2 regions of the Neorhizobium sp. DAR64872/K0K18 genome follow, and region 2 is predicted to be linked to the other one. Evidence: predicted binding sites of a transcription regulator. Region 2 holds the regulator's gene; the other holds the start of a gene.
What was found. Region 2 encodes LexA, which represses DNA repair genes until DNA is damaged. Its sites were predicted from a motif close to TGTTCNNNNTGTGTTCNG; they were not measured.
Positions count from the first base shown of each region.

Region 1: ACQY1P_RS08240 (ImuA family protein) is a predicted target of LexA. The motif match lies at 4,666-4,683, and genes of this name have one in related genera.

Region 1 is NZ_CP191446.1:589,037-598,280, forward strand. It holds gene ACQY1P_RS08220 (glutamine synthetase family protein) at 1-695, opposite strand, end outside; gene ACQY1P_RS08225 (NAD(P)/FAD-dependent oxidoreductase) at 751-1,998, opposite strand; gene ACQY1P_RS08230 (MDR family MFS transporter) at 2,285-3,751, shown strand; gene ACQY1P_RS08235 (hypothetical protein) at 3,846-4,136, shown strand; gene ACQY1P_RS08240 (ImuA family protein) at 4,744-5,502, shown strand; gene ACQY1P_RS08245 (Y-family DNA polymerase) at 5,420-6,934, shown strand; gene ACQY1P_RS08250 (error-prone DNA polymerase) at 6,945-9,244, shown strand, end outside.
Region 2 is NZ_CP191446.1:1,471,487-1,480,730, reverse strand. It holds gene eno (phosphopyruvate hydratase) at 1-342, opposite strand, end outside; gene kdsA (3-deoxy-8-phosphooctulonate synthase) at 471-1,316, opposite strand; gene ACQY1P_RS12595 (VOC family protein) at 1,321-2,196, opposite strand; gene lexA (transcriptional repressor LexA) at 2,389-3,108, shown strand; gene ACQY1P_RS12585 (ComEC/Rec2 family competence protein) at 3,089-5,638, opposite strand; gene gltA (citrate synthase) at 5,932-7,221, shown strand; gene lpxB (lipid-A-disaccharide synthase) at 7,257-8,435, opposite strand; gene ACQY1P_RS12570 (LpxI family protein) at 8,435-9,244, opposite strand, start outside.

The DNA.
Region 1 (9,244 bases), 880 kb from region 2:
AGGAGCACCGCATAATCGGCAGCCTTCAGCGCGTCTGGCACGTGGTTGAGGTTGATCTCATACTGGCCCGGGCCGTTTTCCCGCAGTGTCGTATCGGCCGGTATCCCTTGCGCCCTCGCTGCAGAGGCGATGCCGTGGAAGACATTCTCGAAATCCTGCAGCTCGGAAATCGAGAGCACCTGTGTCTGGCCCGTATGCCAGCGGCCCTCGCGTGAATTCGGTGGCCGCACCGGGTCGATCGCCGAACGGATCGGGTCGATCAGGTAGAATTCCAGCTCCGTCGCCACGACCGGCGTCAGGCCGATCCGCTCGAAACCTTTGAGAACATTCGCCAGCACCTGGCGCGGATCGCCGTAAAATCCGGTCCCGTCCTGCTCGTTCATGCCCAGTAGAACCTGCGCCGTTGGCCGCTTCAGCCATGTCACACGCGACAGTGTGTCGGCGATGGGAAAGCAGATGCCATCCGGATCACCCGTGCCCTCCGCAAGGCCCGCGGCATTGACGTCGCGTCCCCAGACGTCGAGCGCGTAGACCGAGCGCGGCATCGCCATGCCCTTTGAGAGCACGTCGAGCGCCCGTTCGCGCGGGATCCACTTGCCCCGCGGCACGCCGTTGACGTCGATCACGAAGGCTTCGAGAACCTCGATATCGGGATTGTCATCGAGAAAGGTCCGGGCTGTATCGATCGTATCCATGAAAACACCGGTAGCCCAGACTTTCTCCTGCCGCTAGACCAAATGAAGAAGAGGGTCAGACGTTAAACCGCTCCGGCCTGTAAGCGGATATGTCGATCCGGGTCTTTTCGCCCATCATCGCTTCCGCGATGACCTGACCCGTGACCGGACCGAGCGTCAGGCCGTGATGCGCATGGCCGAAGGCGAACCACAATCCGTCGTGACGCGGCGCCTTGCCGATGACAGGCATCATATCCGGCGTGCAGGGGCGGGCGCCCATCCAGGGCTCCTTGTCCAGCCGCTCACCAAGCGGGAAGATTTCGCGTGCCACAGCTTCGGCGCGGGCAAGCTGAACCGGTGTCTTCGGCGCATCGCGGCGCGCAAATTCGGCACCGGTCGTCAGCCGGATCCCCTGGTTCATCGGGGCCAGGAAATAGCCGCGCTCCGCATCCATCGTCCAGCCGTTGAGCTTGGCATTGCCCTTTGGCGCATAATGCATGTGGTAGCCGCGCTTGACGCCGACGAGGAAATTGTAGCCGAGCGGCTTGGTCACCGTGTCCGACCACGGACCAAGCGCGACCACGACATCCTTCGCCTCGACCACGCCTTCGCCGGCAATGATGCGCCAGCCGGTCGCGGTCTTCGAAAGGCTCTTTGCGTCACCCGTCAGAACCCTGCCGCCAAGCTTTTCGAACAGCGCCACATAGGCACGCGTCAGCGCGAGCGGATCCTTGACCGCCCACGGGTCTTCCCATTTCAGCGCGCCGATGAAATCGTCGGAGAGATTGGGTTCCGCAACCGAGAGTTCTGCCGGGGTCAGAACTTTGAAGGACAGGTCGTATTCACGCTTCAGTCGGTCGGCCTCGCGCACCGTCTCGTCGAGCTTGGCCTGCGAGCGGAACACTTCCTGCCAGCCGTTCTTGGCAATCAGATCCTCGGCGCCCGCCTCGCGGATCAGTTCGTCATGGGTGGCGATCGAATGCTCGATCAGCGGCGCATAGGCGCGGGCGATCAGCTCATGCCTCGGCACGTTGGAATGCCACCAGTATTTTGCCAGAAACGAGGAGACTGACGGCATCGCGCTCCAGTGAAAATGCGCGTCGATGCGGTTGTTCCTGGCATAGCGCAGGATCTGGGCGAACTGCTGGGGAAAGCTGTAGGGGACAACGCCCTCGCGCTGGATCAGGCCGGCATTGCCGTAGGAGGTTTCCATCCCGGGCTCCCTGCGGTCCACCAGGGCGATCGATTTTCCCCGTCGCGCCAATTGCAGAGCCGTCGAAACACCGATGATGCCGGCGCCGAGAACGATCACATCCGCTGCCATGATATTGAATCCATATGAGATAACTGAGCAGGTCACCATGACGCCGGGTCAGGCGCAGCGCAAATGAAAATTGCAGCGGTCGCCTGGATATCCAAGGGGTGAGGATCGCTTGTGGAACTTGATCTAAATCAAATATAGCTTGACGCAACCAAGTTTGCGCTCCTAAGTCGATGACGCACTGACGGCCACCAGAACTTGCAGATGCACGCTTTGCAGACGCAATATCCTGCCGCGACCGCCGAATTTCTCTCTTGTCGCGCCCTCCGTCGGGGCTTCGGATTCATTCATGTCTGAAAAAGTCTCACATCGCGGGCTCGTCGTAGCCGCGATCATGGCAAGCATGGCGATGATCGCCATCGAAGCGACCATCGTCTCCACCGCCATGCCGCAGATCGCAGCCCAGCTCGGGCAGCTCAATCTCTACAGCTGGGTGTTTTCCGCTTTCCTTCTGTCGCAGACGGCGCTGACCGTGGTCTTCGGCAAGCTTTCCGATATCTACGGGCGAAAGCCGATCGTGCTGGCTGGCATCGCCGTCTTCCTGGTCGCCTCCATCCTCTGCGGATTTGCCTGGTCGATGCCGTCCATGATTGCCTTCAGACTGCTCCAGGGCATCGGCGCTGGCGCCATTCAGCCCGTCGCCATGACGGTGGTGGCCGATCTCTTTCCGGGCAGCCAGCGTGGAAAGGTTCAGGGCTATCTGGCCAGCGTCTGGGCGCTCTCGGCCGTGGTTGGCCCGCTGCTCGGCAGCGTCATCATCCATAACCTGCCCTGGGCCTGGATCTTCTGGATCAACGTGCCGGTCGGCCTTGCCGCTGCCGCAGCCTTCATCCTGTTCTACCACGAGGAAAAGCACACCCGGACGGTCTCGATCGATATCCTGGGCGCCGTGCTGTTTGCCGTCTCCATCTCGGCGCTGATGATTGGCCTCACGGTCTCCGAGACCGGATTGTCGACGTCCGCGATCGTCTCCTTCGTCCTGTTCGCCGTGTCGCTTGCGCTGTTCATCTGGCAGGAGCGCCGCGTCGAAGAACCGATGGTCGCGCCGGATCTCTGGCTCTACCGGCCGATTGCGGCCGCCAACATCTCTGTCTTCTTCGCCTCCATGGCGATCATGGGGCTCACCACCTTCCTGCCCATGTATGTGCAGACCGTGCTCAACCAGTCGCCGCTGGTGGCAGGTTTTGCGCTGACGATGCTTCTGCTCGGATGGCCCTGTGGTGCAACCATCGCATCGCGGCAATTCATGCGTTTTGGATTGCGGCCGATCATGCTGGTCGGCGCAGTGCTGGTGCCCTCGGGAACCTTCCTGCTTACCCTGCTGACGCCGTCCAGTTCGGCGGTGCTTGCCGGTGCGGGCTCGCTGGTCATGGGCTTCGGCATGGGCCTTCTCAATATCGGCGCACTGATCCTCACCCAGGGAAGCGTGACAGCGTCACAGCGCGGCAGCGCCACGGCGTCGAACGTCTTTTCCCGCAACCTCGGCAGCACGCTCGGCGCCGCGATCCTCGGGGCGGTGCTGAGCTGGGGCCTGGTCCATACGACCAGCGGACAGGCGATCACGACCGACCAGCTGCGTGCTCTCCTGAACGGAACCGGTCTCGTGAGTGGCGATGCCGAAGCGGTTCGCCTTGCGCTGCAGGACGGCCTGCACGCGACCTTCCTGACCATGCTCCTATTTGCCGTCCTGATCGTGCCCGCTTGCCTGTTCGTGCCCCGCGATGCCGTCCACAAGGACGAGCCCGTGCGGGCCTGAACCTTGAAATATGGCGCCAACATGCCCATTTCGCTGTGAACGGGGCCCTATCGGGACCGATATCGTCACAACGACTATTAAGGTGGGTGGCACGATGCAGCAGATGACAAAGACAATCCGGGACCTGACGATCGAGGAGCGCGAAGACGCGCTGATCACCATGGCGCACGCGCTTGAAGGCGCTGCCAGAGAAGCTCTCGTCGAAGGAAACCGCCAGTTCGCCGCAATCTCCGGCAACATGGCCGAAGCGATCTTCATCAACGCCGACCAGCTTGCACGCGATCACGTCGAGGAAGCCGAACAGGTTCTCGAACAGGCCGTCCAGATCATGGTCGAATATGAAGCTGAACACCCCTACCGGATCGTCAGCACCGCGATCCACTGAGGACGGTGGCACGGCGGGCGACGGGCAACCTTGCCTGCCTCCCGCATTCTCTCGCAGTGGAGAAGACGCCACCTGATGCGGCAAGCCTTCACTGGTCTCCTATAAAAAACGTCTGACATTGAACGCCTGCAAATCCAACGTCGAGTTCCTCGGCGATAGCGCAGATGGTAGCGTTGGGCTCCTTGGTGTCTGCGGGAATGGGAAAGAGCCAAAGGGCGGCGGCTCGTGGGCGGCTGGCCGCAGACGGCCATAGTCCCGCATGAGCGCGAGGGTTCATCCTCTTTGGCTCTGCCACACATCGCCGAGCCACTCTGTTACATTCTTGATATGCAGATTGGCGAGTTGAGAACGGAAAGTTCTCACGGTTTTCGTGTCGCCCCAGCTAAGATCAAGAACATGCAAAAAATCTCAAGCACTCCATCGAGCCTTTCAAGCCGCCTACAAAGCTGATTCAGAACGATGAATCTTCACCGGCGCTAAAATGCCGAGAGTTATCCCGTTCTGACCCCGCTTGACTCTTCTGTCGCGGCGGAACAGAAACAGAACACCAACATTCTTTGGGACATGAAGTCCTGTGCAACGCGAACCTTGAGGAGGGCCGTGAACGATGTCGCATGCCCCTGCCTCAAGGCTTGTCGAGGAACTGAGAGACCGGATTGCGCATCTGGAAGGCAGCGTGTCGCGCAAGGCGCTTGTGCTGCCCTTCGGGGTGCCTGACGTCGACGAGCGATTACCGGGCGGGGGGCTTGCCTATGGCGCCTTGCATGAAATTGCAGGCGGCGGGGCGGGTACAATCGACGGTGCCGCGGCCGCCCTGTTTGCGGCAGGTATTGCGGCCCGGGCCAAGGGAAAGGTTCTCTGGTGCCTGACCCGGCCGGATCTCTTTGCGCCGGCGCTGTCGCAGGCCGGGCTTCACCCCGACCGCGTCATCTATTGCGAAGCCGATAAGGAGGAGGACGTGCTTGCCTCGATGGAAGAGGGGCTGTCCTTCGGGGGATTGGCGGCCGTCGTCGGGGAACTGGTGAGGCTGCCGATGACCGCGTCGCGGCGTCTTCAACTGGCTGCCGAGAAGACGGGGACGCTCGGCCTGGTCGTCCGGCGCTGGCGACGGCAGACGGAGGCCTCCGACTACGGTCAGCCGACGGCGTCCACAACACGCTGGAGGATCAGCACCCTGCCGTCCGAGCCGCTTCCTGTCGCCGGCGTGGGACGGGCGAGGTGGCTGGCGGAATTGATGCGGGTAAAGGCGGGGCAATGTGCCGAGTTTGAGTTAGGAGCCTGCGATGCCGAGGGTCGTGTCTGTTTACTTCCCCTATCTAGCAACGGATCGGATACGTCGGCATGGCGAGGAAGCCGTGTCGGTTGACCAGCCGCTGGTCGTGGTCTCGCGCAGCGGCTCGAAACGCTGGATATCGGCAGCCGATACGGCTGCCCGCAAGCTGGGCCTCAAAGTCGGCATGACTGCCAGCAAGGCACAGGCGATGATTGGCAACCTTCATATGGTGGACGCCGATCCCGTTGCCGACGCCGCAGCCGTCGAGCGCCTGGCGCTATGGGCGCTTCGTCAATACAGCCCCGTCGTTGCCGTGGATGGAACGGATGGCATCGTCATGGATACCGAAGGTGCCGATCACCTTCAGGGTGGTGAAGAGCTGCTGATTTCCGGCGTTGTCAACGGTCTGCGGGGCAAGGGCCTGACGGCGCGTGCCGCTGTCGCCGATACCTGGGGTGCGGCGCATGCACTGGCGCGACTGACGACGAACGAAACGACGGTGGTGCCGCGCGGTGATGTCACCAAGGCCGTGATCGGACTTCCAATCCACTGTCTGCGGCTTGCGGCAGATACGATCCAGGCATTGCGCATCCTGGGTATCGACACCGTAGGAGAGCTGTCGGCACTGCCGCGTGCGCCGTTGACACTACGATTTGGTCCAGAGGTCGGACGCCGTCTCGATCAGCTCTTCGGCCGTCTTGCAGAACCCATCGAGCCGTTGCGCACGCCGGATCTGGTCGAGGTGGCGCGCAATTTCCAGGAGCCCATCGGTGCGCCCGATACGATTGCAAAATACGTCCGCCGGCTGGTGGCGCAACTGACCGCAAAGCTGGAGGAGCGGGGGCTGGGCGTCCGGCGCTCCGATCTGATCATCCATCGCGTCGACAACACACGCCAGTGTCTTCGAGCAGGACTTGCCAAGCCCGTGCGTGATCCTGCCCGCCTGACAAAGCTTCTCTGCGACCGTATCGAGAAGATCGACCCGGGTTTCGGCATCGAGCGGATGGTGCTGGTGGCGGTCATGGCCGAGCCGCTGGAAATAAAGCAGGTCGCAAACGCGCTGGTGGAAGAGGCGGTGGTGGATGTGACGCCGCTTGTCGATATTCTCGGCAACCGGGGCCAGCGCCTTTACCGCATCACGCCGGTCGCCTCCGACGTTCCGGAACGATCTCTCCGGCGGATCGGACCGACGGCCGTCGAGACGGGTGCCGAGTGGGCAGCCAGGTGGCCGCGGCCGTCACGGCTGCTCGCTTATCCCGAAGAAATCGAAACCATGGCTGTCCTGCCCGACCAGCCGCCAGTCGTCGTTACCTGGCGCGGCAAGCGCCGCCGCATCGTTCGTGCCGATGGGCCCGAGCGCATCTTCGGCGAATGGTGGCTCCGGCCGCGCGAAATGCAGGCGGTGCGCGATTACTTCGTGGTCGAGGACGAGCACGGCGATCGGCTGTGGGTCTTCCGCGCCGGCGACGGCGTCGATGCAGGCACGGGGTCACACAAATGGTTCCTCCACGGCATCTTCGGGTAAGGTTTGAACTATGCGCTATGCCGAACTCCAGGTGACCACGCATTTCTCGTTCCTGCGCGGTGCAAGCTCCGCGGAAGAGCTGTTTGCCACGGCCGCCGCACTGGGCATCGACGCCCTTGGTGTCGTCGACCGCAACTCGCTTGCCGGCATTGTCCGGGCCTGGGAGGCGGCAAAGACAACCGGGGTGCGCCTGGTGGTCGGCTGCCATCTCGACCTCACGGATGGCATGTCGCTGCTCGTCTACCCGACGGACCGGCTCGCCTATTCCAGGCTCACCCGGCTGCTGACGCTTGGCAAAAGCCGGGGCGGAAAGGCCAAGTGCGTTCTCGACCTTGCTGATGTCGAGGCCTATAGCGAGGGCCTCATCGCGATCCTCATTCCGGATGAGGCGGACGATGTCTATGCGGGTCAGCTCCGCAAGGTGGCCGCAGTCTTTGGTGACCGCGCCTATGTTTCGCTCTGCCTGCGGCGGCGTCCGAACGACCGGCTGCGGTTGCATGATCTGTCGAACTTGGCGCAGCGTCACAAGGTGAAGACGGTGGTGACCAACGATGTGCTCTTCCACGAGCCCGGCCGCCGACAGCTTCAGGACATCGTCACCTGCATCCGCAACCGCACCACCATCGACAGCGTCGGCTTTGACCGGGAGCGGCATGCTGACCGCTTCCTCAAGGCGCCGGAGGAGATGCACCGCTTGTTTGTCGACTATCCCGAAGCTCTCGCAAGAAGTCGCGAGATCGTCGAGCGTTGCCGTTTCGACATGAGCGAGTTGCAGTACCAGTATCCTGAAGAGGCAATTGTGCCAGGGCTCGACGCCCAGCAGTCGCTGGCCAAGTTCGCCTGGGAAGGTGCGGCGGAGCGTTATCCAGAAGGCATTCCCGACAAGGTCCGCAAGGCAATCCTGCACGAACTCGACCTGATCCGGAAGATGAACTACGCTGCGTATTTCCTCACCGTCTTTTCCATCGTCCGCTTTGCACGCTCCAGGAACATCCTCTGTCAGGGCAGAGGGTCAGCTGCCAACTCCGCCGTCTGCTATTGCCTCGGGATCACCAGCATCAACCCGGAAACAGGAGACCTCCTGTTCGAGCGCTTCGTTTCGATGGAGCGTAACGAGCCGCCGGATATCGACGTCGACTTCGAGCATAACCGGCGCGAGGAGGTCATCCAGTGGATATACGAGACCTATGGTCGCTCGCGCTCCGCCCTCTGCTCCACCGTCACCCGCTACCGAACCAAGGGTGCGCTGCGCGATGTGGGCAAGGCGCTCGGCCTGCCCGAAGACCTGATCGGTCAACTGACCTCCGGCGTCTGGGGCTGGTCGAAGGATGGCATCGGCGAAAAGCAGCTCAGGGAAAACAACATGAACGCGTCCGACTACCGGCTGCGTCTGGCGCTCGACCTTGCCTCGCAACTCATGGGAGCGCCGCGCCATTTGGGACAGCATCCCGGCGGCTTCGTGCTGACGCAGGACAGGCTGGATGATCTTGTCCCCATAGAGCCCGCCGCCATGGATGACCGCCAGGTGGTGGAATGGGACAAGGACGATATCGACGCGTTGAAGTTCATGAAGGTGGATGTGCTGGCGCTTGGCATGCTGTCCTGCATGGCCCGCTCCTTTGAGCTGCTGGCGGAGTACAAGAACGAAGCGATGGGTCTGGCAGACGTTCCGCAGGAGGATCCGAAGACCTACGCGATGATCCGCAAGGCGGATACGCTTGGTACCTTCCAGATCGAAAGCCGCGCCCAGATGGCGATGCTGCCAAGGCTCAAGCCACGCACCTTCTATGATCTCGTGGTTCAGGTCGCCATCGTCCGCCCTGGCCCGATCCAAGGCGACATGGTGCATCCCTATCTGCGTCGGCGGGAGGGCAAGGAGAAGGTGGAGTATCCGACGCCGGAGCTCGAGGCGGTGCTTGGCAAGACGCTCGGCGTCCCGCTCTTCCAGGAGAGCGCCATGAAGGTTGCCATGGTCTGTGCGGGTTTCAGTGCAGGCGAGGCGGACCAGCTGCGTCGGGCCATGGCGACCTTCAAGTTTACGGGCGGCGTGTCGAGGTTCAAGGAGAAGCTCGTCACGGGCATGGTCAAGAACGGCTATTCTCAAGACTTCGCGGAGCGGACGTTCAGCCAGCTGGAAGGCTTCGGCTCCTATGGCTTTCCGGAAAGCCATGCAGCTTCGTTCGCCCTCATCGCCTATGCCAGTTCCTGGATGAAGTGCCATCATCCGGATATCTTCTGCGCCGCTCTCCTCAACTCCCAGCCCATGGGGTTCTATAGCGTTGCCCAGATCGTCACCGATGCCCGCAACCA
Region 2 (9,244 bases):
CGAAACGCCGAGAATGGCGTTTGCACCCAGGCGCGATTTGTTCGGGGTGCCGTCGAGCGCGATCAGGGTCTTGTCGATGTGGATCTGGCTTTCGGCATCGAAGCCGCCGATCGCGTCGAAGATCTCGGTGTTGACGGCTTCGACAGCCTTTTCGACGCCCTTGCCACCATAGCGCTTGCCACCATCGCGAAGTTCGACGGCTTCATGCGCGCCCGTGGAGGCGCCCGACGGAACGGCGGCGCGGCCCATCGAGCCGTCTTCCAGATAAACATCCACCTCGACGGTCGGATTGCCACGGCTGTCCAGAATTTCGCGAGCGATGATGTCGGTAATGGCGGTCAAGGGTCTCTCCTCGGTTGATGTGCGAGCCTGAATTCGCAGGCTCAGCGAACAGGCGTGTCATCGACATTGTGCGATCGTCGATGACACGCGGATTACAATCCAGTCAATTCGGCGGTTTTTCGACGCCGTCAGCCTTTTGCGATGGCGTCGAAGGCCAGCAGCTTTTCCAGAAGCCGCGGCATGTCCTTCAGGTGGACCATATTCGGACCGTCGGACGGTGCGTTGTCAGGGTCTTCGTGGGTCTCGATAAAGACGCCAGCAACGCCGACGGCGACGGCTGCCCGGGCAAGCGTTTCGACAAACTCGCGCTGGCCTCCGGAGGAGCCGCCCTGGCCGCCCGGCTGCTGCACGGAGTGGGTTGCGTCGAAGATGACAGGGCTTCCGAGAGCCGCCATGATCGGCAGCGAACGCATGTCGGAAACGAGAGTGTTGTAGCCGAACGACGCACCGCGCTCGCAGAGCATCACATTGGGATTGCCGCTTTCGAGGAACTTCGCCTGAACATTCTTCATGTCCCAGGGTGCCAGAAACTGCCCCTTCTTGACGTTGATCGCGCAACCCGTCTTTGCAGCCGCGACCAGCAAGTCGGTCTGGCGCGACAGGAAGGCGGGGATCTGCAGGATATCGATCGTGTCGGCCACGAGGCCGCACTGCTCTTCCGTGTGAATGTCGGTCAGAACAGGAAAGCCGTATTCCTTCTTGAGATCGGCAAAGATTGCCATCGCGTTGTCCAACCCGATGCCGCGCTTGCCGGAGATCGACGTGCGGTTCGCCTTGTCGAAGGAGGACTTGTAGACGAGGCCGATGTCGAGCTTCTTGCAGAGTTCGACAAGCGTACCCGCGATCATGAAGGCGTGATCACGGCTTTCCATCTGGCAGGGACCGGCAATCAGCGAGAGCTTTGCCGTGTTGGAAAAAACGACTTTCGAACTCCCCTCGCCCACGGACACTTCAGAATTGGCGGAGACTGTCATTTCACTATTCCTCGAAACCGAAAACCACACCTTGCCCCGGGGCTGCCGACACGATCACGCGGCCATCCCTGCGGATGAATGCGACGTCATTAGCAGCAAGGGTGATCTCTGTCACGGCGAGATCGGTGGTCTTGAAGATGATCCCGCGCGCAGCGAGGCGCGACGATAACAAGGGCTTCATCGAAGACCGGAACTCGTCGCTGAACGTGTCGTTGGATTGAATGCGGATGCTGGCATTGGCAGCTTCGATCCGCAGACCGTCTTTCCCTTGCTCGGGCTGAGTCTCGAACACGGTTTCGAAAAGCGGCAGAAACTCCAGCGGGTCATCTGCAGAAAAGACGATCTCTCGAAGGCCTGTAACGGCGTTTGCGTGCTCATCAAGACCACCGCGATCTGCCGGTAATGCTGCCATTCGCTGGCAGGAAAACAGCAAGATGTCATCGACCTCGGGAACTGCCGCGAACGCCAGACGGAATGAGACTTCGCTCTCCCCACCATCGGGCAACTGCATCGGGCGGGAGAATTGAAGCATCTCGCCCGCAGACATGTGCCCGTCCACAAAACGCATATGATCGGCCGCTGCATCCTGCGTCCCGATGACCACCGCCGATAGACCTTCCCTTTTCCGCTGGCCGCGGAAGCGGATGTCGCGATCGGTGAACACGTTGCCTCGTTTTGCCGCAAGCGAGGCTTGCCGACGGTTCACAATGGCCAGTGGCTCGAGGTACGAGCCATCCGCGAAGAATATGCAGGCATTGGCTGTGCCGAAAGGGTGAACACCTTCAGGTGCCACAGTAAAGCCGAGAGCGGTCAACCTCCCCCGCGCTGACGCCAGATCTGCAACGGGCAGAACCAAATGATCGACTGACTTGTTACCCACTTACACCCCCAAAGTCTTATTCCGCAGAACATTGGCTATCGCGGGAAACTCGGCAAGTGCTGCGCACGAACTGAATACGTGATCGAACGCTGAAATGAGACTATTCTTGAGCAAAAATTTGGGGCTTGCGGAACACAGATAGAACATATAGCGTCCGTTCTGCATTTGTTTCCAATTCTGAGGGTCCCGTCCATGCTGACACGCAAGCAACAGGAGTTACTTCTGTTCATCCACGAGCGGATGAAAGAATCAGGCGTGCCGCCGTCGTTTGACGAAATGAAGGACGCTCTCGACCTTGCATCGAAGTCCGGCATCCACAGGCTGATCACCGCGCTCGAGGAGCGTGGCTTTATTCGCCGTCTGCCGAACAGAGCACGCGCGCTCGAAGTGATCAAGCTGCCTGACGCCTATGTGGCGAACCTTCATCCGCGACGGGGATTTTCTCCCAGTGTCATCGAGGGAAGCCTCGGCAAAACGCAACCGGTCGTCGCTCAGAAGCCGGCGCCGGTCATGGCGGACAATCCGTTCTCGACAAACATCCCGGTCATGGGTCGAATCGCTGCCGGCGTGCCGATCTCCGCGATCCAGAACAACACCCATGACATCGCCGTTCCGATCGAGATGCTGGGTTCCGGCGATCATTACGCGCTCGAAGTGAAGGGCGATTCGATGATCGATGCCGGCATCCTCGATGGCGATACCGTCATCATCAAGAATACCAGCACCGCAAGTCCAGGCGATATCATCGTTGCCCTGGTCGATGAGGAAGAAGCGACCCTGAAGCGGTTTCGCCGCAAGGGTGCCTCGATCGCACTGGAAGCGGCAAACCCGGCTTACGAGACCCGCATCTTCCCCCCCGACCGGGTGAAGGTCCAGGGTAAGCTTGTCGGCCTTATTCGCCGCTATCATTAAGAACGGTGTCATCCCGGAGATGCGCAGCAACAGCCTCCGGGATGCCAAAGTCGAATTGTCGCGTTTGCCAGTCATAGAACCGGTGGACGGTCCACGGACGGCTTGAGGTCTGTGCGCTGTCTCGCATCGCCGCCGTAATCTTGATGTCTGGCGCTGTCGCGTTCGGAATAATGGTGATTTCCAGTGCGCCAGTCCGGCGCAACGTCCGCCCGCTGAGAAGCAAGGCGCCGGAGCGGCAAGTATCGAAGCGTGCGCCGGGCGAGACGATGATCCGACCGAAATCGCAGGCAAGACCGGTGTATCGGTTGTCTTCGACAGTGACGATCCGGATGTCCTGAGCAGTCTGCGCCGCGCACAGGATTTTCGGCAGACAGGCAAATCGTCCGGGCGTGAATGCTTGAAGAAAGCCCCTGACATATTCGATTTCCCGGCGCGTCAAATCCGGTCGCGAATGTGGTCTAGGGCGTTTGTCATCGCTTTTCGCAAGGCTGGCACCTCGCGCTGGTTCCGAAGAGGCAAGAACCGGCAAGGCGAGCGGTTGTTCTCCGGTCTCAAGCACCAGCGCTCGCCGCCATTGATCGAAGATAAATCCCGCCGGTCGGGTTCGATTGAGGGTGATCTTGTCATCCTTGATCACGCCGACCGATGCGCCGTCTTCGGATATGACGATATCAGGCCTCGGCGCCGAGCCTGAGCGGACCGCAAAGAGCAAAGCCACCGCCATGAACAGCGCGCCTGTCAGCCTCAGCGGCGTGCGCAGCAGCGTCAGAAGCAGAAAGCCTGCCGTCGCCAGCGGCAGGAAAAGCGGGTTCTGCCGGCCGATGGCAATATCGCCGCCCCATGCGGCGACGATCTCGGCAATGCGAATGACGATCCGCAGCCCCTCGCCCATGATGAACAGAAAGGGAGCATCCAGCCCGAACGGCATCAGCAACATGCCAACAAGCCCTGCCGGCATCACCACGAAGGAAATGATCGGCATGGCCGCGAGATTGGCCGCGAGGCCGTAGGTGGTCAGATGGTGGAAATGCTCGATCGAATAGATCGACGTCGACGTACTGCCGATCAGCGACGTCACCACGATCCCGGCAATGAAATGGAACGTCGCCGCGACACCCGTTATCCACCGGTTGCTACCTTTTGTCTCCTCCTTACCTTTCGCGAAATATCGCGTCCAGAGGGCGAACCCTGCCACCAGTGCCGCGGTTGCCGCAAACGACATCTGGAAACTCGGACCCAAAATCTCCGACGGCGAGATGGCGAGGATGATGATTGCCGAAAGGGCGACGTTGCGAAGGCTGATGGAGGGTCGATCGACGAGCACGGCGACCAGCATCACCGCCATCATGATATAGGCCCGCTCGGCGGAAACCCCGAACCCGGAAATCAGGTAATAGTCGGTCGCCATGGCAAGCGCACCGAACGCGGCAAACTTCTTGATCGGATAGGCCTGCGCAAAGCCTGGAAACAGCGACAGGACGGAGCGGACGCCGACGAAGAAGATACCGGCTGCCAGCGCCATGTTCAGGCCTGAGATCGCGACGATATGGGCCAGCCCGGACAGACGAAGCGCCTCGGTCGTCTCACGGGAAATTGCACGGCGCTCGTCGGTCACGATTGCGGCAGCAAAAGCGCCCGCATCCCCCTTGACCGTATCGCGGATGCGATTGCCGATTGCGCTGCGAAGCGCAAAAAGCCCTCGCTGCATGTCCGACCATAACCCGGGTTGGTCATCGATCGCCGGTTGTACGCTAGGCGCGCCGTAAAAGAAGCCAACAGCCCCGATTTGATCGAAGTAGGAGGAGAAGGCGAAATCGTTCAATCCGGGAAGCGCCGGGCCAGAGGGTGGCGACAGACGGGCACGGCCGGAAACGCGCTCTCCGATGTCTGCAGGTTCGTGTTGGCTTCTGGCAAGAACCGAGACGCGCTGTGGCGGTCGTGAAAGCGAGGGCTCAGATGTCTGCTCGATCCTGAGGATATAGCGCCAGCGGCGCTGTGCATCGGCTTCGCGTCGTTCGACAATCCCGCTGATAGTCGTCGTGACGGGCGAATCGAGCACGACCGTCGAACACCGCCACGTTTCGAGCGCCGCCAGTGCAGAACCGGAGAGAAGCAGGCAGATTACAAGGTTGGCACGAGACAGTGGATGCGCGCGATACCGTGTCAGCCCTGCGGTCACCATCGAGATCGCAAGCATGGTTGCGAGAATGAATGGCGATGGCGTCCAAGGAAGTGCGAACCAGATCGCAGCGCCGGCACCCAGCAAGACAGGCAGGAAGAGGAACCCATGACCGTGGGAAACCTCCTCGCTCAACGACGTGCTCAGCCATTTGGAAACGGGCCGGTCTCTGATCACATATCCCAGGAAAACATCCTCGGAATGATGGTCGTTTCGACCATTATTCCGGACTTCCGCGGGCATTGTCTGCGATGCCGATTCGGGCGTCCAGAGTGCGATTGCGTGGGGTGTCGAAGCAAGCATCATCGGCTTGCTGCTGGCTGCTTCAAAAATCGCTCCGCCATTCGCCATGATGGTTTATCCCGCCGGCTCCGCTGCAGAGACGGTGATTGATAAACGCAACCTGCGCGTTTATATTCTCCTCGTCAACACATTCGCCAAGCTGCGGTTTTCCTTCACGTTACGGCCTCTTACACCATGAGGTTGGGCATCTTTTAAACGTGTCCTGCCTAAATTATTTTCGCGCTGCACAAAATGTTGCAGGAGCGCTTGGCATCACCTTTAGGATCATATAGCTAACTTGCGACGCTTAACTCTTATGGCGCTTTCTGGGCGCCATGCCGCCAACAGGTTGGAGGATCAGAATGACGGAACAAAGCGCAAATCTCGTACTTGGTGATAAGACAGTCGACCTCTCGGTGCGATCGGGCACGATTGGGCCGGATGTTATCGATATCGCAGCCCTGTACAAGCAAACCGGTGCCTTCACCTACGACCCCGGCTTCACGTCGACTGCATCCTGTGAATCCAAGATCACCTATATCGACGGCGACAAGGGTGTTCTCCTGCATCGCGGCTACCCGATCGAGCAGCTTGCTGAACAGGGTGACTTTCTGGAAACCTGCTATCTGCTTCTCTATGGAGAACTGCCGACGGCTGCCCAGAAGAAGGACTTCGATCATCGCGTAACCATGCACACCATGGTTCACGAGCAGATGAGCCGCTTCTTCACCGGCTTCCGCCGCGATGCGCATCCTATGGCCGTCATGTGCGGTTGCGTGGGCGCTCTCTCGGCCTTCTATCACGATTCCACCGACATCACCGATCCGCACCAGCGGATGGTTGCGTCGCTGCGCATGATCGCCAAGATGCCGACGCTCGCCGCCATGGCCTACAAGTACCATATCGGCCAGCCCTTCGTGTATCCGCAGAACGACCTGGATTACGCCTCCAACTTCCTGCGCATGTGCTTTGCCGTGCCGTGCGAAGAATACAAGGTGAACCCGGTCCTGTCGCGCGCCATGGATCGCATCTTCATCCTGCATGCGGATCACGAACAGAACGCGTCGACCTCGACGGTTCGCCTTGCAGGTTCCTCGGGTGCAAACCCGTTCGCCTGTATCGCTGCCGGCATTGCCTGCCTCTGGGGCCCCGCTCATGGCGGCGCCAACGAAGCAGCGCTCAACATGCTGACCGAGATCGGGACCGTCGACAAGATTCCGGAATACATCGCCCGTGCCAAGGACAAGAACGATCCGTTCCGTCTGATGGGCTTTGGTCACCGCGTCTACAAGAACTACGATCCGCGCGCCAAGATCATGCAGAAGACCACGCATGAAGTGCTGGCGGAACTCGGTCACAAGGACGATCCGCTTCTGCAGGTCGCCATGGAACTCGAGAAGATTGCTCTGACGGACCCCTACTTCATCGAGAAGAAGCTGTACCCGAACATCGACTTCTATTCGGGCATCACCTTGAAGGCGATGGGCTTCCCCACGACGATGTTCACCGTTCTGTTCGCGCTTGCGCGTACCGTCGGCTGGATCGCCCAGTGGGCCGAAATGATCGAAGATCCGCAGCAGCGTATCGGTCGTCCGCGCCAGCTCTATACCGGCGAAGCGCAGCGTGACTACACGCCCGTTTCGAAGCGCTAAGCGCTGTAATAGGCTTTGCGAATAGAAAAACCCGTTCAGCGATGAACGGGTTTTTTGTTGTCTAACAGTTCGAGTACCGCACCTGCTGCGGCCTCTCCAGGCGGAACAGGGACGTCCAGTCTCTGCCAGGCAAGTGCGAACCCGTCGAGCATCGCACGGCGCTCCGGCGTGTCGGCGGACAGACGTTCCGCCCAGCGGCTGAGGCTTCCGGGTCGCACGACCTCGTTGACATATTCGGGAACGACCGGGTAGTCGGCGATCAGGTTCGGAAGCGCGCCGGTCCAGATCTTGATGCGGCCGGCCAGAAGCTTGATCAGCCAGTCCGTTTTGTAGGCTGAGACAACAGGAACCGTCGCAAGCCCCAGTTCCAGGATAACCGTCCCTGAAGCCGCCAGCGCCACGTCCGCCTCTGCGAAGGCAGCCCATTTTCCGGCTGTATCCGTGGTAATCTCGACATGAACCTGCAGATCTGCGGCCATCTTCCGCACCAGTTCTTCCCGGCGCGGTACCGTCGGAAGCAGGAACCGGGTCTCACCATTGCGATCTGCAAACTCGCGCGCAGCCTCGCCGAACACGGGTAGGAGTGCCTTGATTTCGGCTGAACGGGAGCCCGGAAGCAAGAGGATCGTCTTCTTGTCGGCGGAGGTCTTGACCGGCCTCTCGGCGCGCGCAGCACGGACCCTCAGGAGATCCGCATCATTGGTCAGCCGGTGACCGACGAACACTGTCTGCGGACCCTCCAGCCTCCGCATCGCTTCCGGCTCGAACGGAAGGACGGCAAGAACGAGGTCGACATAGGAGAGCATCGCCTTGGCACGATATTCCTTCCAGGCCCAGACACTGGGGCAGACATAATCAACGATCGGCAGATCCGGCAGGGCCGCCCTCACCTTTCTTGCCACTCGGTGGGTAAAGTCAGGGCTGTCGACGATGACAAGCACATCGGGCTTTGCGGCGACGATCGCAGCCGCCGTCTGGTTGATGCGACGGATCAGGTTGGGAAGACGCGCGAGCACCTGGGTGATGCCCATGATCGACAATTCGGAGAAATCGAACAGCGACTGAAGGCCTTGGGCCGACAGTGCATCACCGCCCACCCCGATCAGTTCGACGGGACCGGCGTAGGACGCCTTCAGTGCTGCGATGAGGTCTGCCCCTAAGAGATCGCCCGACACTTCGCCGGCGATGATCGCAACCTTCAAACCTTGGTTCATCACAATCCTCTCGACGGAAGGGCCTGATCGATGCCGCAGACGAAAATGCCGTGGGCGTCAGCAGCTTTGATCAGCTTTGCTTCTTCCAGCACCAGCGCCCTGCCCGCTTCCACGGCGATCCCCGCCAGCCCGGCCGCGACGGCATGTTCGACGGTGGATGGCCCGATGGTGGGCAGGTCCGCGCGCATATCCTGGTGGAGCTTGCAGAGCTTGACGAGCACGCCCTTGCGACGCGTGGAGATACGTCCCTCGGCGCGCAGTTCGGCAACGCGCTGCATCATCCGGTCAGTTCCCTCGACACCTTCGAGTGCCACAACGCGGCCGCCGACGCTGACAGCGCCCTGGCCAATATCGAGATTGCCGAGCGCACTCGCAGCCTCGACACCGCGTTCGATATCGCGCAGATCGTCACCGCTTGGAGACACTTGGCCAAGCGGACCGACCTTCGCCAGCAGGCCCGGCGCGATGTCGTGGGCACCCAGAACTTCGCAACCCATGGCCTCGATCAACTTGATCACCATCTGCAGCACTGCGTCATCGCCGGCTGATAGCAGTGTGCGCACGACGGAGGGCAATTTGATCAGGGTCTTGAAGGTTGGATGAATGTCCCGCCATTCAGGGCGCCTTGCGACGCCGCCCGACATCACGACGCGACGGATGCCTCTTTCTCGAAAACTCTTCTCGATCCCTGAAAGATCGCCGACGCCGAGCGACACATGGTCGAACCCGTCAAAGCGATGATCCGCCTCATCCTTCAGCTGGATGATGAACGGATCTTCGCCTGCAACACGTGCGGCATCCGCCAGGTA